DNA from 2 places in the Xanthomonas sp. WHRI 7945 genome. Region 1 is predicted to be linked to the other one. Evidence: predicted binding sites of a transcription regulator. Region 1 holds the regulator's gene; the other holds the start of a gene.
What was found. The regulator FliA, encoded in region 1, starts transcription of late flagellar genes. The targets are predictions, from matches to a motif close to TAAAGTTTNNCNNNCNNNGGCCGATAA.
Positions count from the first base shown of each region.

Region 2: a site for FliA is predicted at 5,418-5,444, ahead of VDQ83_RS00090 (methyl-accepting chemotaxis protein). Genes of this name have one in related genera too.

Region 1 is NZ_JAYIQP010000002.1:86,409-96,487, forward strand. Features, by position in the region: gene VDQ83_RS02280 (flagellar motor protein) at 1-47, opposite strand, end outside; gene VDQ83_RS02285 (chemotaxis protein CheA) at 364-2,100, opposite strand; gene VDQ83_RS02290 (protein phosphatase CheZ) at 2,105-2,713, opposite strand; gene cheY (chemotaxis response regulator CheY) at 2,713-3,105, opposite strand; gene VDQ83_RS02300 (RNA polymerase sigma factor FliA) at 3,123-3,872, opposite strand; gene VDQ83_RS02305 (MinD/ParA family ATP-binding protein) at 3,869-4,753, opposite strand; gene flhF (flagellar biosynthesis protein FlhF) at 4,740-6,395, opposite strand; gene flhA (flagellar biosynthesis protein FlhA) at 6,579-8,663, opposite strand; gene flhB (flagellar biosynthesis protein FlhB) at 8,660-9,790, opposite strand; gene VDQ83_RS02325 (diguanylate cyclase) at 9,973-10,079, opposite strand, start outside.
Region 2 is NZ_JAYIQP010000001.1:28,752-38,830, forward strand. Features, by position in the region: gene VDQ83_RS00075 (bifunctional cytochrome P450/NADPH--P450 reductase) at 1-1,731, shown strand, start outside; gene VDQ83_RS00080 (hypothetical protein) at 1,911-2,066, opposite strand; gene VDQ83_RS00085 (VOC family protein) at 2,360-2,839, shown strand; gene VDQ83_RS00090 (methyl-accepting chemotaxis protein) at 3,060-5,318, opposite strand; gene VDQ83_RS00095 (FAD-dependent oxidoreductase) at 5,576-7,093, shown strand; gene VDQ83_RS00100 (TetR/AcrR family transcriptional regulator) at 7,107-7,745, shown strand; gene VDQ83_RS00105 (MBL fold metallo-hydrolase) at 7,825-8,814, shown strand; gene VDQ83_RS00110 (aspartyl/asparaginyl beta-hydroxylase domain-containing protein) at 8,919-9,905, opposite strand.

The DNA.
Region 1 (10,079 bases):
AGCGAGGCGATCGCCAACAGCAGACCGATGAGACTGAGTTTGTCCATGCAGGATCTATCGGCAGATGGGGGAGGGACTTGATGGTGGAGCTCGGGACTCGGGACTGGGGACCCGGGACTCGGAGGGTGGTCGCGAGTGCGCTGCGTTTTTGCTTTTCTGTGGGAGGGGCTTCAGCCCCGAGGCGTTATCGGTACGGCGTCGGGGCTGAAGCCCCTCCTACAGAAAAGCGGCTGGGTTAAAAAAAAGCCGCTTTTTCTTCAAAAAAAATCGGCACTTTTTTCATCAAATCGCTTAACAGCGATTTGGCCCGGGACATCATCCCGAGTCCCGAGTCCCGAGTCCCGAGTCCCGAGTCCCGAGTCCTCAGCTCTTCAACCCGTCCACATCCAGGATCAGCGCCAGCCGGCCGTCGCCGATCAGGGTCGCGCCGGCGTAGCCGGGCAGGCCGCGCAGGGCGCGCGGCAGCGGTTTGATCACCACTTCCTCGCGGCCGCGGACCTGGTCCACGACCAGGCCCATGCGCGATTCGCCGGCCTGCAGCACCACCACGGTGAGCAGCGGCAATTGCGGTGCCTCGATGTTCAGCCATTGGCGCAGGTCGACCAGCGGCAGGGTGTGCGATTGCCGGTCGAGCACGGCGCGGCCGTCGAACCAGCCCAGCGAGCGGCTCGGCGCGTGCAGCACTTCCACCACGCGCGCCAGCGGCAGCGCATAGACGGTGTCGCCGGCCTGCACCAGCAGGGTCGGCAGGATCGCCAGGGTCAGCGGCACGCGGATCAGGAAGCGGCTGCCGCGGCCCAGTTCGGACTGGATCTGGATCTGCCCGCTGAGTTCGCGGATGCGCGACTGCACCACGTCCATGCCGACGCCGCGGCCGGAGATGTCGGTGACTTCGGATTTGGTCGAGAAGCCGGGCAGGAACACCAGGTGCAGGCATTCCTCGGTGGTCAGCCGCGCGGCGGCTTCCGGATCGATCAGGCCCTTCTCGCGCGCCTTCTGGCGCAGGCGTTCGGGGTCGATGCCGGCACCGTCGTCCTGTACCTCGATGCTGACGTAGTCGCCTTCCTGCTGCGCCGACAGGCGCACGTGGCCGCCGCGCGGCTTGCCGGTGGCCTCGCGCAGCGCCGGGGTCTCGATGCCGTGGTCGATCGCGTTGCGCACCAGGTGCACCAGCGGATCGGCCAGCGCCTCGACCAGGTTGCGGTCCAGTTCGGTTTCGGCGCCGATCAGTTCCAGGTCCACTTCCTTGTTGAGGGAGCGGGCGACGTCGCGCGCCACCTTCGGGAAGCGCGAGAACACCTTGCCGACCGGCTGCATGCGGGTGCGCATCACCGCCGACTGCAGGCGCGCGGTGGCGATGTCCAGGCTGCTGACCGCGCGGTCCAGTTCCTCGTCGCGCAGGCGCACGCGCAGGGTCTTGAGCCGGTTGCGCGACAGCACCAGTTCGCCGATCAGGTTGACGATCGCGTCCAGGCGCTTGGTGTCCACGCGCACGGTGTGTTCGGGTTCGGCGGCCTTGGCCGGCGCGCCGGCGGGCTTGGCGCTGGGTGCCGGCCGCGGCGCGGCGGCCGGTACCGGCAGCGCGGCCGGTGCGGCACCGCCGTGCAACTGGTCGAGCAACGCTTCGAATTCGTCGTCGTCGATCATCTCGCTGTTGCCGCCCGCGGCCGCTGCCGGCGCGGCGACCGCAGCGGCCTTGGCGCTGGGTGCGGCGGTCTCTTCGCCGCTGGTCGCGAACTGCGCGATCAGCTGCTGCGGCGCGCGCGGCGGTTCGTTGCCGCTGCCGAACGCGTCGAGCATCGATTGCAGGTAGTCCAGCGACTGCTGCGCGGCGTCGAAGTGCCGCGCCTGCAGTGTGGCCTGGCCGGCGCGGGCCTGGCCCAGGGTGTCCTCGGCGGCGTGGCACAGCTCGACCATGGCGTTGATCGCCAGGAAGCCGGCGCCGCCCTTGAGCGTGTGGAAGCCGCGGAACACCGCGTTGAGCTGGTCGCTGTCCTCGGGCGCCTGCTCCAGCGACACCAGCTGCTCGCCGAGCCGGTCCAGGATTTCCTGGGCTTCGATGATGAAGTCGGCAGCGATGTCGTCGGGTACGGCGCTCATAAAATTACAATCCCAGTCCGGACAGCAGGTCGTCGGCGTCGTTCTGCGACACGCCGTGACGGTCCAGTCCGGCCAGTGCGGGGCCGGCCAGGCTGCCGTCGGGTTTCTTGTCTTCCTTCGGCGGCAGGCCGAGCGCGCCGAAGCCTTCGTGGACGCGGCGCACGATGGTCGCGACGCGGCGGATGATCTGCCCGGTCAGGTCCTGGAAGCTCTGCGCCAGGGCCATCTCGGTGAGGTTGTGGCGGATCTTGTCGAGGATCTCGCCCTGGTCGCCGGTCAGCCCGCCGGCGCGCAGCTGTTCGGCCAGTGCGCGGCATTCCTCGGCCAGGTCCAGGGTGCGGTGGCTGGCCTCTTCGGTCATCGCCACCACGTGGTCCAGGCGCGAGCAGGCATCGTCCAGCTCGCCGGCCTCGGTGGGCACGGTCGGCAGTTCGCCGAGCGCCTGGCCCAGGTCGCGCGCCAGCCTGCTCAGGCCCTGCATCATCGGCCGCGTGCGCCAGGCGGCGAGCGTGTCGATTTCCTTGCGCCATCCGGCTTCGTCGCCTTTTTCCAGTGCGTCCAGCGCACCTTGCAGGCGTTCGATCAGGGCGCTGCGTTCGGCGGTGGCTTCCATCAGGCGGTCGCTCCCAGGCGCTCGAAGATCTTGCCCAGCTTTTCCTGCAGGGTCTGCGCGGTGAACGGCTTGATGATGTAGCCGTTCACGCCGCACTGCGCCGCCTCGATGATCTGCTCGCGCTTGGCCTCGGCGGTCACCATCAGCACCGGCAGGTGCTTGAGCTTGTCGTCGGCGCGGATGTTGCGCAGCAGGTCGATGCCGGTCATGCCGGGCATGTTCCAGTCGGTGACCACGAACTCGAACGGTGCCGAGCGCAGTGCAGCCAAGGCACTGTTGCCGTCTTCGGCCTCTGCAGTGTTGGTGAAGCCGAGATCGCCGAGCAGGTTCTTGACGATGCGCCGCATCGTCGAGAAATCGTCCACGATCAAAATCCGCATGTTCTTGTTCACCGCTAACTCCTTGGGTCTTATTCTTCGTCTTCCAGGCCGGCGTCGGCCGCTTCGAACGCTTTCAAGCGCCCGCGCAACCGTACCGTGGCCTGGCCGTGGATCTGGCAGACGCGCGACTCGCTGACACCGAGCACCGCGCCGATTTCCTTCAGGTTCAATTCCTGTTCGTAGTACAGCGACAGCACCAGCTGCTCGCGTTCGGGCAACTGCGCGATCGCCTTGCCCAGCTCGCGGCCGAATTCGCTGCGTTCCAGCATCTGCTGCGGATTGGGCCCGCCCTTGGCGATGGTGTCCAGCTCGCCGTGGTCCTCGACCCGCGATTCCAGGCTCAGCACCTGGCCGCGCGCGGCATCTTCCATCAAGCGCAGGTATTCGGGAAGCGGCATGTCCATCGCTGCGGCCACTTCGTTGGCGGCGGCGGCGCGGCCGGTGCTCTGCTCGATCTTGCGGATCGCCGAGGCGGCGTCGCGGGCGCGGCGGTGCACCGAGCGCGGCACCCAGTCGCCGCGGCGGATCTCGTCGATCATCGAGCCGCGGATGCGGATCGAGGCGTAGGTCTCGAACGAGGCGCCCTGGTCGGCATCGTAGCTGCGCGAGGCCTCGATCAGGCCGATCATGCCGGCCTGGATCAGGTCGTCGATCTCGACGCTGGCCGGCAGCCGCGCGGCCAGGTGGTGGGCGATGCGCCGCACCAGGTCAGAATGCTGGGCGATGTAGTCGTTGGAGCTGTTGCGCTGCACGGCGCGGTATTGGGCGGCGACGTTCATGCGGCGACCCCCCGCTGGATGATCCGTTCGACGAAGAACTCGACGTTGCCGCGCGGCGCGGTCGGTGCCTGCCAGCGCGCGGTGCGCCGGGCGATCTCGGCGATCGCCTGCGCCGACGGGCTGGACGGGTAGGCCTTGACCACCGGTTGCTGGCGCTGCACCGCCAGGCGCAGCCAGTCGTCCTGCGGCACGCAGCCCAGGTAGTTCAGCGACACGTCGCCGAGGAACTTCTCGCAGACCCGGCTCAGCTTGTCGTACAGCAGGCGGCCTTCGTTGAGGTCGCGGACCATGTTGGCGACGATCTGCACCCGGTCCACGCCGCGTTCGCGCGACAGCACCTTGATCAGCGCGTAGGCGTCGGTGATCGAGGCCGGCTCGTCGCAGACCACCACCACCGCGTCCTGCGCGGCCTGGCAGAAGGTCAGCACGCTGTCGGTGATGCCGGCGGCGGTGTCGATGACCATCACGTCCAGCTCGCGCTGCAGCTCGGAGAACACATTGACCAGGCCGACGTGCTGGGCCGGCGGCAGCTCGGCCATGTGCCGGCGGCCGGAGGCGGCGGGCACCACCATCAGGCCGTTGGGCATGTCGATGATCACCTCTTCCAGCGTGCAGCGGCCGGCCACCAGGTCGCCAAGGGTGAACTTGGGGGTCAGCCCGAGCACCACGTCGACGTTGGCCAGGCCCAGGTCGGCGTCCAGCAGCAGGGTGCGCTTGCCCATGTCGGCCAGCGCCATCGACAGGTTGACCGAGATGTTGGTCTTGCCGACGCCGCCCTTGCCGCCGGTCACGGCGATGGTACGCACCGGGCCGAGCGGTTCGCTGCGGGTGGCCGACAGGGGGAAGGCATTGGTCAGATTGGCGTAATCACGCGACGGCATGGTTCTGCTCCGGAGTACAGGGCTTATCGGCAGCGCGCCGCAAATCTTCAAGGCGCAATACCAGGCTGGCGGCGTTGGCGCGGTGCAGGTCGTCCGGCACGCGTTGACCATCGGTCACCCAGGTGATGGGAAGCCGGTGGTCCGCGACCACCGACAGAGCACTGCCAAAACGCCCGGTTTCATCCAGCTTGGTCAAGATCACCCCCTGCGGATCGGCGCCGGCGAACCGGCGCACCACCTCGTCCAGGTCGGAGAAATGCGCGTTGGCAGGGAGTACTAGCAAGGACCGGACCACTCGCGACGCGCGCAGCCAGTGCAGCTGCGCGACCAGCGCGCGGTCGCGCTGGCCCATGCCGGCGGTGTCGATCAGCACCAGCTTGTAGTCGCGCAGGCGCTCCAGCAGCTGCTGCAGGGCGGCGTCGCTGTCGGCCTCGTGCACGGCGATGCCGAGCTGGCGGCCGTAGCTGTGCAGCTGTTCGCGGCCGCCGACGCGGATGGTGTCGGTGGTGACCAGGGCCACGTCGCGGGCGGCGTGGCGTTCCAGGAAGCGCGAGGCCAGCTTGGCGATGGTGGTGGTCTTGCCGGCGCCGGTGGGGCCGATCAGGGCGATCACGCCGCCTTCCTCGATCGGGTCCAGCGGGGCGATCGGCAGGCGCTTGGACAGCAGCCCCAGCATCAGCCCGCGGCCGCGGTGCAGCTCCAGGTCGGCGGGGATCTGCATGACCACGTCGCGGGTCAGGCCGCTGTCGAAGCCGTAGTCGTCCATCAGCTCCAGCGCCTGGGCGCGTACCGGCGAGCCGCGCAGGCGTTCGTCGGTGAGCCGGTTCATCTCGCGCTCGATCATCTGCCGCATCAGCGCCAGTTCGTCGCGCAGCTGAGTCAATTGTTCGTCGTTCTGCACGGCCGGGAAGCTCGGCACCGGCGTCAGCGTGGCCGGCGCCGGGATCCCGGCGCTGGCGGCTGCCGCTGCCGGCGCGGTGGTGGCCGCGGCCGACGCGGCGGCCGCTGCGACCGGCGCCGCCGGGGTCAGCGACACCGCGGCGATGTTTTCGAGCCAGCTCGGCACCGCCGCGGCGCTGGCGGCCGCTTCGGCAGCGGCGGCCGGGGCGGCGAACGGGCTCGGCATCGGCACGCTGATCGGCGCGTTGCGGAACACGTCCTCGGGAATGCGGAATTCGGCAGGCGCCTGGGCCGCGGCCGGGGCCGGGGCCGGGGCACGCGGTGCGGCGGCGGGTCGGCTCGGCGCGGTCGCCGCGCCGGCCGGCATCGCCGAGGCGGCGATCGCGGCCGGCTGGGTCAGCGGCCGCGCCGGGGCGGCCTGCGCCGCCGTCGCGTTTGCGGCTGGCGCGCGGCGGTCGCTGATCGCGGCCATCATCGCCATCGCCGAGTTGCCCGCGGCGCCGGCCTTGGCCGCACGCGGCGCCGGGTTGGCGGCCGACACCGGCAGCCGCGCCGTCTCGTCCGGCCGCACCGCGTCCAGCGCCTGCTGCACCAGCGCCTCGTCGTAGTTGCTGGCGGCGACGATCTCGATGCCCTCGTCGGTGCGACGGTTGGACAGGATCACCGCATCCGGGCCGTGCTCGTCGCGCACCATGCGGAACGCGGTGCGCATGTCGGGGGCTACGAAGCGTTTGATTTTCATGCGTGAGTTCTCCGGGACCGGGGACCGGGGACCAGGGACCCGGCAAAAGCCGATGTCCCGGTGCCCAGCGATTGCCTATGTGCTGCCAAATTCATGAGTGCCTAACCATCCAATCGTTGCGTCGGTACCGCTGTGTCGCTCTTCGCTTGTCCGGGTCCCTGGTCCCGGTCCCGGGTCCCCGCTTCAACTAATCGTTCCCACCAACTTCAGCCGCTTGTCTTCCGGTACTTCGCTGTAGGACAGCACCGACAGCGAGGGGACGCTGTGGCGGACCAGGCGGGCCAGCGCGGCGCGGACTTGCGCCGGGACCAGCACCACGGCCGGTTCGTTGCGCGCTTCCTGCTTGCTGACGCATTCGGCCAGGCTCTGGTGCAGTCGCTCGGCCAGGCCGGGTTCCAGCGCGGCACCGTTGCCTTGGGTAGAGTCTTGCAAGACACGTTCCAATTGCGGGGCCAGGGTGAACACCGGCAGTTCGGCGGACATGCCGGCGATTTCCTGGACGATGAACCGGCCCAGCGCATTGCGCACCGCGGCGGTGAGCACGCCGGGTTCCTGACTTTGCGGGGCCTGCTCGACCAGCGCCTCGACGATCTTGCGCAGCTGCCGCACCGGGATCTTCTCGATCAGCAGGTTCTGCAGCACGCGCACCACCACCGACAGCGGCAGCGCCTTGGGGGTGAGGTCCTCGACCAGCTTCGGCGCGCTCTTGGCCAGGGTGGCCAGCAATTGCTGCACTTCCTCGTGGCCGAGCAGTTCCGGGGCGTGTTCGCGGATCAGGTGCGACAGGTGGGTGGCGATCACCGTGGCCGGGTCGACCACGGTGTAGCCCATGGTCTCGGCCTGGGCGCGCTGGTGCGGCTGGATCCAGATGGCGTCCAGGCCGAAGGCGGGGTCCTTGCCGGCGATGCCGTCGATCTTGCCCAGCGCGCCGCCCGGGTCCAGCGCCAGTTCGCGGTCCGGATGGATGTCGGCGGTGGCCACCGGCACCCCGTGCACCAGCAGGCGGTAGGCGTTGGCCGGCAGTTCCAGGTTGTCGCGGATGTGCACCGGCGGTATCAGGAAGCCGATGTCCTGGGTCAGCTTGCGCCGCACGCCCTTGATCCGCGCCATCAATTCGCCGCCCTGGGCCTTGTCCACCAGCGGGATCAGCCGGTAGCCGACCTCCAGGCCCAGCGGATCGATCGGGCGCAGTTCGTCCCAGCCCAGTTCGGCATTGGCCTGCGCGCCGGCGCTGGCCGCCTGCTGCACCGGATCGGGCGTAGCCTCTTCCGGCAGCAGGCTGCGCTTCCACATCTTCCAGGCCAGCAGGCCCAGGATCAGCGCCAGCGTCAAGAAAGCGACGTTGGGCATGCCCGGGACCAGGCCGACCAGTCCCATGATCGCCGCGGCCACCGCCAGCGCTTTGTGCTGGCCGAACACCTGGCCCATCATCGAGGCGCCCATGTCCTGCGAGCGCGAGGCGCGGGTGACCAGCATCGCCACCGCCGAGGACACCAGCAGCGCCGGCAGCTGCGCGACCAGGCCGTCGCCGATCGACAGCAGCGTATAGGTGGACGCGGCCTGGGCGACCGGCATGCCGTGCTGCAGGACGCCGACCGCCATGCCGCCGATGAGGTTGATGAACAGGATCAGGATGCCGGCGATGGCGTCGCCGCGGATGAACTTGCTGGCGCCGTCCATCGAGCCGTAGAAGTCCGCTTCCTCGCGGACCTCCTCGCGCCGGGCCTTGGCTTCCTCGCGGGTCAGCAGGCCGGCGTTGAGGTCGGCGTCGATCGCCATCTGCTTGCCGGGCATGGCGTCGAGGATGAAGCGCGCGGTCACTTCCGACACCCGCCCGGCGCCCTTGGTGATGACCACGAAGTTGATGATGGTCAGGATCGCGAACACCACGATGCCGACCGCGTAGTTGCCGCCGATCACGAACTCGCCGAAGGCCTCGATGACCTTGCCGGCGGCGCCGTGGCCGTCCTGGCCGTTGATCAGGATCACGCGGGTGGAGGCCACGTTCAGCGCCAGGCGCAGCATCGTGGTCATCAGCAGCACGATCGGGAAGATGCTGAACTCCAGCGGCCGCTTCACGTAGACCACGGCCAGCAGCACCATCAGCGAGATCGCGATGTTGAAGGTGAACAGGGCGTCCAGCACCGGCGCGGCCAGCGGCACCACCACCATCGCCAGCATCGCCATTACGATCACCGGCGCGCCCAGGCCGTGCTTGATCATGTCCATCATCTTGCGCGTGTTCATCTGCGCGGCCGGCTGGCTCATGGCTTGCTCCCGGGGGCGAATTCATCGACCTCCAGCGGCGGCAGCGGCGGCATCGGGCCAGTGCGCCAGGCGCGCAGCTGGTACACGTAGGAGAGGATCTGCGCCACCGCCGAATACAGTCTCACGGGAATTTCCTTGCCGAGTTCCCCTTCCCGATACAAGGCGCGTGCCAAAGGTGGCGCAGACACCACTGCGACGCGGTGTTGCTCGCCGATCTCGCGGATGCGGAAGGCCAGTTCGTCCACGCCCTTGGCCACCACGGTCGGCGCGCGCATGCGCCCGCCCTCGTACTTGAGCGCCACCGCGTAGTGGGTGGGGTTGACCACCACCACGTCGGCGCTGGGCACCGCCTCCATCATCCGCCGCTGCGACAGCTGCATCTGCATCTGCCGGATGCGGCCCTTGACCTCCGGGCTGCCCTCGCTCTCCTTCATTTCCCGGCGCACTTCGTCGCGGGTCATCATCAGTTTGCGGATGTGGTTCCACTTCTGGTACGGCGCGTCGATCGCGGCCAGCAGCGCCAGCGCGCCGGCGGTGTACAGCAGCAGGCGCAGGGTGAAGCCCAGGCCGTCGCCGATGGCCTGTTCCAGCGGCTGCCGCATCAGGTTGCGCAGGCCGTCCACGTTGTTGGAGATGCACAGGGCGGCGGCACCGCCGACGAAGCCCATGCGCAGGATCGACTTGAACAGCTCCGCCAGGCTCTCCATGCCGTACAGCCGGGTCAGCCCGGCCATCGGGTTGAGCCGCTCGAGCTTGGGCACCAGCGCGCTGCCGGAGAAGCGCAGGCTGCCCATCAGGATCGGCGCGACGAAGCCGGCCGCCAGGCAGATGCCGACCAGCGGCAGCGCCACCCACAGCAGCCCCAGCAGCAGCTCGCCGAAGTGGCCGAACAGGGCGTCGGGGTGCCCGTACAGGCTCGGGTCCGGGCGCAGCGCGCCCTTCATCCAGTTCACCGCGCCGGCCGTCAGTGAGCCGGACATGCCCATCAGCGCGAAGATGCCGGCGCTGAACACCGCCGCCGTGGCCAGTTCGCGCGAGCGCGGGATGTTGCCCTGCTCGCGCGCTTGGCGCAGGCGTTTTTCGGTCGGTTGTTCGGTCTTTTCGGTGCCTTCTTCGTTTTCGGACATGGCGGTGGGACGAGCCGGGCAGGGGGTTCGACCCAGCCTCCTGCAAGGACCGTTCCGTTCGCCGCGGCCTGGCGGGCGCTGTGCCGCCGCGTGCCGCCGCGCGCACGGCCTACGGCATGGCGCTGCCGCCGCACCGCGCGGATGCCGGCCTGCGCGGCTGGCCGGCAGGACAAGCGCAAGCGTTACTGCTGCAGTTCGACCCGGTTGCGGCCCAGGTGCTTGGCCCGGTACAGGGCCTCGTCGGCGCGGGTCAGCAGTTGCTGCAGGCTTTCGCCCGGGCGGTACCAGG
Region 2 (10,079 bases), on a different contig from region 1:
GCCGACGGCACTTCGCCGGGCACCCCGCTGCTGGTGCTGTACGGCGGCAATTCCGGCTCGTGCGAAGCGTTCGCGCAGCGCATCGGCGGCGATGCGGTGGCGCAGGGCTATGCGCCGATCGTGGCGGCCCTGGACGACTACGCCGCGCGCCTGCCCAGCGATGGCGCAGTGGTGGTGGTCGCCTCCTCCTACGAAGGCCAGCCGCCGGACAACGCGCGCCGCTTCGTGGACTGGATCGAGACGCTGCCCGCCGGCGAACTGGCCGGCGTGCGCTACACCGTGTTCGGGTGCGGCAACCGGCAGTGGGCGCGCACCTACCAGGCGATTCCGAAGCGGGTCGATGCCGCATTCGAAGCGGCCGGCGCCGCGCGCTTCAAGCCCCGCGGCGAAACCGATGCCGGCGGCGATTTCTTCGGCGGTTTCGACGCCTGGTACGCCGGATTGTGGCCCGACCTCGGCCAGGCGCTGGGGAAGGCGACCACGGCGCAGACCGCGCACGCGCTGCAGGTGGACATCGTTCCCTCCGCGCGCCTGGGCGCGTTGCGGCTCACCGAGCTCGACCAGGGCCGCATCGTCGAGAACCGCGAACTGGTCGACATGGCCGCGCCGTTCGCGCGCTCCAAGCGCCACATCGAGATCGCCCTGCCCGAGGGCATGCGCTACCGCACCGGCGACTATCTCGCGGTGCTGCCGCGCAACCCCGCCGCGCAGGTCGAGCGCGTGCTGCGGCGCTTCGGCCTGGCCAGCGATACCCAGGTGCTCATCGGCAAGCGGCCCGGCGCCGCATCCGCCCTGCCCAGCGGCTATCCGGTGGCGCTGGCCGAGGTGCTCACCGACTACGTGGAACTGGCGCAACCGGCGACCCGCGCGCAGGTGGCGCAACTGGCCGCCACCACGCGCTGCCCGCCCGATCGCGACGCGCTGCAGGCACTGGCCGCCGAGCCGGCCTACGCCGACGAGGTCCTCGCCAAGAAGACCAGCCTGCTCGATCTGCTGGAACGCTTCCCGGCCTGCGAGCTGTCGCTGGGCGCCTTCCTCGACGCGCTGCCCGCGTTGCGCGCGCGCCAATATTCCATTTCTTCCTCGCCGCTGCGCGACCCTGCGCAGTGTTCGCTGACCGTGGCCGTGCTCGACGCGCCGGCACTGTCCGGGATCGGGCGCCGTCGCGGCGTGGCTTCCAGCTACCTGGCCGGCCTGGGCGAAGGCGCGCCGGTCTCGGTCGCGGTGCGGCCGTCGCAGGCCAGCTTCCACCCGCCGGAGGATCCGGCCACACCGGTCATCCTGGTCTGCGCCGGCAGCGGCATCGCGCCGTTCCATGGCTTCCTGCAGGAGCGCGCGATCCAGAAAGCGGGCGGCCGCGACGTCGGCGAGGCGTTGCTGTTCTTCGGCATCGACCATCCCGACGTCGACTATCTATACAGGGAGGAATTGCAGCGCTGGCGCGACATGGGCGTGGTCGATGTGCGCCCGGCCTTCTCGCAAGCGCCGCAGGACGGCGTGGCCTATGTCCAGCACCGCCTGTGGCAGGACCGCGCGCAGGTGTCCGCGTTGTTCCGGCAAGGCGCCACCGTCTTCGTCTGCGGCGACGGCGAACGCATGGCACCGGCGGTACGCGATACCTTCGTGCGGATCTATCGCGAGAGCATGGACGTCAGCGCCGAGGAGGCCAACGCCTGGGCCGACCGGATCGAGCGCGAACACGGCCGCTATGTGGCGGATATTTTCTCGTGACCGACGCCGAGCCACGGACGGCGCAGCAGGCAGGCGACACAGGCGCGTCGCTGCGAGCGACGATCCGGCGCGGCGCCCGCAACGCATCGTGAGCGCTGCGCGCTCGGGTCCGATCGCAACACGCACGTCGCACAGCCCGGCGCCCACGGCATGGCCGATTCGCCGCCGCGTCGCGCAGGTTACTTCCTCAACGAGGCATCGTCGCCGGCCTTGGTCGCGGCCGCGTCCTTGGCCGGGCGGTTGCGATTGTTCTTGGCCCGGGTGATCAGGTAGAAGGCCGCGCCGACGAACAAAATGAACAGTCCGGCGACCCATGGCATCAGCGTGGTGTCCATGCAAAGCTCCGTGGTTGTGCGATGTCCAACGACACCACATCGCAGGTGAAGAGCCCGCTAGCCCGGCTCCGCATCGGCGCTCGCCAGGCCCAGCCGCGTGCGCCGACCGCGACGCGCGCACGCGTTCCGGCTCGACCCGCAGCGCCAGCAGCGACGTAGAATCCGCCGTGCAACACGAGCGCACCGGATTGCGTTGCGTCGAACTGCACATGCCATTGCTGCACACGCGCCATGCACCTGCTCAGTTCTGGCACCTTGCGCACCGCTGTCTCTTTCTACCCAGGAGAGTCCAGATGATCAGCAAGAACACGATTTGCCTCTGGTTCGACGGCACCGCGCTGGAGGCCGCCACGTTCTATGCGCAGACGTTCCCCGACAGCGCGGTGCACGCCGTGCATCACGCCCCCGGCGACTACCCCTCCGGCAAGCAGGGCGACGTGCTGACGGTCCAGTTCAGCGTGCTGGGCATTCCCTGCCTGGGCCTCAACGGCGGCCCGGCGTTCAAGCACAGCGAGGCGTTCTCGTTCCAGGTGGCCACCGACGACCAGGCCGAGACCGACCGCCTGTGGAACGCGATCGTCGGCAACGGCGGCCAGGAAAGCGCCTGTGGCTGGTGCAAGGACAAATGGGGCCTGTCGTGGCAGATCACCCCGCGCGCCCTGACCGATGCGATCGCCGACCCGGATCCGGCGGTGGCCAAACGCGCGTTCGAGGCGATGATGAGCATGACCAGGATCGACATCGCCGCGATCGAGGCCGCGCGACGCGGCTGACCCGCGCCTCGTCGAGCCCCCTGTGGGAGCGACTTCAGTCGCGACGAGGGGCAGCAGGAAACTGCGCAGATCCGTGCCGGCAGCAGTCCCTGTTCCAGCGGCGGAACGACGCCTTCGGCCAGCGTCTTGAGCAGGCACGCGCAACAGCATCCCGCCGAGCACAAACGACGAGGCCCCACCGGAGCGGGGCCTCGTCGTAGGCGTCGATGCTGGCGGGACTTCAGAACTCCTGCCAGTCGCCGGCGTTGGCCGCGACCGCTTCGCGGATCGGCTCGCGGGCCGGTGCGCGGCGTGCCGGGGCGGCGGCCTTGGCCTTGGCTGGTGCACGCACCGGAAGCGCCGCCGCAGCCACGCGCGGCGCGGCCGCCGGCGCCAGCGCCGCGGCGTGCGCGTCCAGCTTGAACAGCGCCACCGCATCGTTGAGGTGGCCGGTCTGCTCTTCCATCGAGCGCGCCGCCGCGGTGGCTTCTTCCACCAGCGCAGCGTTCTGCTGGGTGGCCTCGTCCATCTGGGTGACGGTCTGGTTGACCTGTTCGATGCCGGCGGACTGCTCCTGCGAGGCCGCGGCGATCTCGGCCATGATGTCGGTCACGCGCTGCACCGAGGCGACGATCTCGCCCATGGTGTCGCCGGCCTGGTTGACCAGTTGCGAGCCCACCGCGACCTTGCCGACCGACTCGTCGATCAGGCCCTTGATCTCCTTGGCGGCGCTGGCCGAGCGCTGCGCCAGGGTGCGCACTTCCGAGGCGACCACGGCGAAGCCGCGGCCCTGCTCGCCGGCACGCGCCGCTTCCACCGCCGCGTTCAACGCAAGGATGTTGGTCTGGAAGGCGATGCCGTCGATCACCGTGATGATGTCGGCGATGCGGCGCGAGGAGGCGTCGATCTCGTGCATGGTGGTGACCACGCGGCCGACCACCTCGCCGCCCTGCGAGGCGACCGAGGCCGCGCCGATCGCCAGTTGGTTGGCCTGGCGGGCGTGTTCGGCGTTCTGCTTCACGGTGGAGGTGAGCTCCTCCATCGACGCGGCGGTTTCTTCCAGGTTGGCGGCCTGCTGCTCGGTGCGCCGCGACAGATCGTCGTTGCCCGAGGCGATCTCGCCGGCGGCCGTGCTGATGCTGGAAGAGGCCTGCTGGATGCGTCCGACGATCTGGGTCAGCTGCGCGACGGTGCTGTTGGCATCGTCGCGCATGCCGGCGAACACGCCGTGGAAGTCGCCGTGCATGCGCGCGGTCAGGTCGCCGTTGGCGATCGCCCGCAGCAGCTGCGAGACCTGGCCCAGGTTGCCGTCGGCGACCTGCATCATGGTGTTGAGGTGTTCGATCATCACCCGGAAATCGTGATCGAAGCGCAGCGCGTCGCCGCGCTGGCTGAAGTCGCCGACCGCCGCGGCCTGCGCCAGCGACTGGATCTGGGTGTTGATCGCCAGCAGGCTGGCCTTGGCCGCATCCATCGATTCGTGCAGGATCGCGCGGCTGCCGGGCAGGCGCCGCGCATCCTGCGACAGGTCGCCGGCGGCGTACCGGTTGAGCACGGCGATGGCGTCCTTGATCGCGTCCAGGTGTTCGAAGATCACCGTGTTGATGCCGACCGCGAGTTGGCCGTACACGCCCGGGAAATCTTCCGGGATGCGGTGGCCGATGTCCGGGCCGGCGTGCATCTCGACCATCTGCTGGGTCTCGCCGGAGAACCGGCGCAGCATCACCGTCATGTCGCGGGTCGCGGCCAGCATCTTGCCTGCCTCGTCGGCGCTGGTGGCCTGGATGTTCACCGACAGGTCGCCGCGCGCCACCGACTGGATCGCATGCACCGCCTTGCCCAACGGGCCGGTGACCGCGCGCGAGATCACCACCGCCAGCGCGGCGGCGATCAGCGACAGCAGCAGCATGCAGGCGACGATGGCGATCACGCTGGCGCGATGCGTGGCGTCGGCCTTGACGATCTTCGCCTGCATCTGCTCGGCGCTGTAGGCGCCCAGTTCCTTGAGCGACTCGAACAGCTTGCGCCGCGCCGGCCGCGACTTGTCGTCGGAGATCTGCTGCGCCAGCACGCCATCGCCGGCGGCGATGGCCGCGCGCATCTCGGCATTGGCGCCGAAGTACCCGTTCACGTCGGCCTCGACATTGCGGTACAGCCCCTGCTCCTTGTCGTCGGCGGGCAGCGCCGCATAGGCGGTCAGCTCTTCGCGCACCAGCTTGGTGGTGGCGTCCATGCGCTTGTTGTAGTCGGCGACCTTGTCGGGCTTGGCCAGCATGGTCAGCTGCGACAGCTCGAAGGTGCGGAACTCGCCGAGCTGCGCGCGCACTTCGCCCAGGTGCTGCACCGACGGAATCTCGTTGCCGGCCATCGCCGCCAGTTCGGTATGCGCGCCGCCCAGGCGGACCAGGGCGAAGGTGCCGAGCATGATCGTCATCAGCGTCGTCAGGGTGAACCCCACCGCCAGCTTGCGGGCGATAGGCAGATCGTGGAACCACTTCATGAGCGCAACTCCAGGCAAGAGTGTCCGGACTGTCGCTGATGGACGGCCGGCGGCATCCAATTCCGCTATGCACGAGGGATTGGGGCGTTGTCTGGAGAGGTAACGGCGCCCACGGCGCAAACCTGAGAGCGCCATCCCGGTTTCTTGCTGAACAGCTCAGGGAACCGCCGAAACCGGGGAACGTGCGCACCCGCCGCTTGACGGCAAGACCGCGAACTGATTTAAATGACCCACGGGTCATATAAACGAGGTACGGCATGAGCGAGGTGCTGATCGTGGGCGCGGGCCCCACCGGGCTCACGCTGGCGTTGTGGCTGACCCGGCAGGGGATCGCGGTGCGCCTCATCGACAAGAGCGCCGGCCCGGGCGAGACCTCGCGCGCCATGGCGGTGCAGGCGCGCACCCTGGAGCTCTACCGGCAGGTGGGGATCGCCGAGGCCGTCGTCGCCGCCGGCCACCGCACCCCGGCCATGAACATCTGGGCCCGCGGCAAGCGCCGCGCGCGGATCGCGCTGCGCGATTCGGCCACGGGCCTGTCGCCCTACCCGTTCGTGCTGGTGTACCCGCAGGACCAGCACGAGCGCCTGTTGCTCGCGCAGCTCGCGGCGCTGGGCGTGGCGGTCGAGCGCGACACCGAACTCGTCGCCTTCGACGACCACGGCGATCGCGTCGCCGCGCGCCTGCGCCTGCCCGACGGCAGCGAGCAGGCCGCCGAGGTGCGCTATCTGGCGGCCTGCGACGGCGCGCGCTCGACCGTGCGCCATCGGCTCGGCGTCGATTTCGAAGGCGGCACCTACCGGCAGGTGTTCTACGTCGCCGATGTCGAACTGAGCGGCCTGCAGTCGACCGACGAGGCGCACATCGCCTTGGGCGACGGCGATTTCATCCTGGTGCTGGCCTACAGCGCGACGGGGAACTACCGGCTCATCGGCACCGTGCGCGACGCGCGTGCCGAACGCGCCGAGCAGCTGAGTTTCGCCGACGTCAGCGACGACGCCATCCGCAACCTCGGCGTCAGCATCGACCGGGTCAACTGGTTCTCCACCTATCGCGTGCACCACCGCGTCGCCGAGACGTTCCGCCATGGCCGCGCGTTCCTGCTCGGCGATGCGGCGCATGTCCACAGCCCGGTCGGCGGCCAGGGCATGAATACCGGCATCCTCGATGCCATCAACCTTTCCTGGAAGCTCGCCGACGTGCTCAAGGGCCGCACGTCCGATGCCGTGCTCGACAGCTACGCGGCAGAGCGCCAGGCCTTCGCCCGCACCCTGGTCAACACCACCGACCGCGCCTTCACCCTGGTCACCGCCGCAGGCGGCGTCGCCAGCTTCATCAGGACCTACGTCGCCCCGGCCCTGGCCAGCCTGGCCTACCGCAGCCGCAACCTCAGCGAGCTGATGTTCCGCACCGTCTCGCAGACCATGCTGCACTATCGCGACAGCCCGTTGAGCGCCGGCAAGGCCGGCGACGTCGCCGGCGGCGATCGCCTGCCGTGGGTGCAGACGCACGACACCGACAACTACGCGCCGCTGCCGCAGATCGGCTGGCAGCTGCACGTCTACGGCAGCGCGCGGCCCGAACTGCAGGCCTGGTGCGACGCGCACGATATCGCCCTGCGCGTGTTCGCATGGCAACCCGAGCACCAGCACGCCGGCTTCGCGCAGGATGCGGCCTATCTGCTGCGGCCCGATGGCTACGTCGCCTGCGCCGCGCCCAACGCCTCGCTCGCGGCGCTGGACGGGTATCGTGTGGCGCACGGATACGCCCCGCACTGAGCACATCGACCGCATGACCGACGCGCCGCCGAAATGGAAACGCCGCAAGGAAGACCGCCCCGCAGAGATCCTCAGCGCCGCGCTCGATGCCTTCGTCGAGCACGGCTTCGCCGAGACCAAGCTGGCGGACGTGGCCAAGCGCGCGGGCATCGCCAAGGGCACGCTGTACCTTTACTTCGACAACAAGCAGGACCTGTTCGCCGCGGTGGTGCGGCACGGGCTGCTGACCAGCCTTGCGCCGCTCGAGCAAGCCGCCGCCACCTTCGACGGCGGACTTGCCGAACTGAGCAGCCTGTTGTTGGCGCGCGCCGCCGACGGCATGGGCGACCAGCGCCTGCCGGCGATCCTGCGCATGGTCATCGGCGAGAGCCGCGCGTTTCCGGAACTGGCCCGCATCTGGCACGCCGAAGCCATCGACCGGGTGATGTCCACCGTTGCCGGCCTCATCGAGAAGGCCCAGGCGCGCGGCACCGCCCCGGCCGGCGACCCGAAGCTCTACGTGCTGTCGATCATGGGCCCGATGCTGATGGCGATGCTGTTCCACCAGGTCTTCGGCCGCGACAGCGCGCACGCCCCGAACCTCGCCGCGCTGGCCGACCAGCACGGGCGCCTGCTGCTGCAAGGCATCGCGCCCAGGGGCGTCACCGGATGAGCCGTCACCGCAGCTCGCCGTTCCCATCGCCGCGGCGCACCCTGCGCCGTCGCCCGCCATCGCCCGGATCGCACGTCCGATGAAGAACCCCTACTACGACGGCCCCGCCAGCGACCACTTCGATGGCGTGCGTTTCTTCAACCCGGGCCAGCCCACCGTCGACAACTCGTTGGCACGCGTGCTGCGCTGGAAGGCGGCCATGGGCACGGTCCGCTGGCCCGACCGCGTGCCGGTGCGCCCGGCCGTTCCCGCCGAGCGGCACGATCGGCTGCGCATCACCATGGTCGGCCACGCCACCGTGCTGATCCAGGTCGCCGGCCTCAACCTGCTCACCGATCCGGTGTGGTCGCAGCGCGCCAGTCCCTCGCAAATCGCCGGTCCGAAGCGGGTCACGGCGCCAGGCGTGGCGTTCGCGGACCTGCCGCCGATCGATGCGGTGCTGCTGAGCCACAACCACTACGACCATTTCGACCTCGCCACCTTGGGCAAGCTGCACCAGGCGCATCGCCCCCTGTTCGTGATGCCGCTGGGCAACGACCTCCTGTTGCGCAAGCACGCGCCCGCTGCGCGGATCCAGACCGGCGACTGGCACGACCGGGTGCCGCTCGGCGACACCGCGACGGTGACGCTCACCCGCGCCAACCACTGGTCGAGCCGCGGCGTGAGAGACCGCAGGATGGCGCTGTGGGCCGGCTTCTTCGTCGAGACCGCACGGGGCTCCGTCTGGTTCGCCGGCGACACCGGCTACGGCGATGGCGCGATCTTCCGCGAGATCCGCGACAGGGTCGGCGCACCCGACGTGGCCCTGATCCCCATCGGCGCCTACGCGCCGCGCTGGTTCATGGCGCCGCAACACGTCGACCCAGCGGAAGCGGTGCGGATCTTCCTGGACACCGGCGCCCGACAGGCGCTGGGCATCCACTGGGGCACCTTCCAGCTCACCGACGAAGGCCGCGAGGAGCCGCGCGAAAAGCTGACCGAGGCATTGCAACTGGCAGGCGTTGCAGCCGACCGATTCGTTGCGGCCGAGCCTGGGCAGGTGTTCGACTTCAAGGATCCGTCCGCCTAGTTTTCCTGCACTGCGCCTGCGCACGTGCACGCCATCGCTCCGCACCCGGCCAGAGCATGCGCGCCTGCGTGGCAGACGCCGGCATGACCGGTGCGCTGCAGCGCCTAGTCGAGCGTAACGCTGCCGGCGCGCTCGACCCACTGCAGCGCGGCGTACACCGGCAGGAATGCCAGCAGGACCAGGGTCAGGTTCAGCGCGTACTTCATCACCAGGTACAGGCTGCGGTGGCGCGCCTTCAGCGCCAGCCCACGCATGCGCCAGGGCGCCAGCGTCGCGAACACGCCGGTGAGCAGGCCGCGCCGGTCCTCCGCCGTGTTGGGCACCGCCAGCGCGCGCGCCAGCAGCGCGTATACGCGGTTGAATGCGCGGCCGGCGACGTGCATCGGCCGCTCGACGTCGCACATCAGGATCAGCCGCAGCGCGTTCGTGTCGTTGCGGGCGAAGTGCGGGTAGGTTTCGTCGAAGACGAAATCCTGGCCATCGCGCCAGGACAGCGCGTGGCCGTCCACGTTGATGAAGCAGCCGGCGTCATTGGGCGTGGCCAGCCCCAGGTGATAGCGCAACGAGCACGCCAGCGGGTCCGCGTGCAGGCTCAGCTCCGCGCCGGGCGGCAGCACGGAGAACATCGCGCCGCGGATGCCCGGCACCTGCGCCAGCAGCCGCAGCGTCTGCGGGCACAGCCGCTGTGCGGAGCGGTGCGGCGCGCCGTACCAGGTCAGGTAGAACTTCTTCCAGCCGCGCTTGTAGAACGTGCGGAAACCCAGGTCGTGGTAGCCCGCCGAGCCGGGCTGGCTGGTGGCGTCCAGCTCGCCGCTGGCGTGCAGGGCCAGCGCCTCGGCGCGGATCTGCGGCCAGTGCGTGCGCAGCACCGAGATGCCCGCGAGGTAGCCGGCGTCGATCACCGGACGGCGCGCGAACCGGCGCGTGGCCATGTACAGCAGGCAGTTGAATGGCGCGAACAGCGGCCAGCTCTTGCGCAGGTACTGGCCGAAACCGGCGTAGCGCAGGCGGGCGCGCCATTTGTAGACGTAGGCGATGGCGGCCACGGCATAGAGGCCCATCGCGCAGAGGGCGAGCGTGCTGAACGGCATTGGAGGTCTCGTTGCTGGACGCGCGCGTGCGGCATCGCCATGGCGTCGGATGCGTCGGATGGTGGAGCGGGGATGTCATCGGAATGTCGCGCGCGGCAGCGGCGACTCACGCGCTAGGGGCATCGCCACGTGCTGCAGTCATGACGCAAGGACAGCCGCGATGCCTTGCTTGCT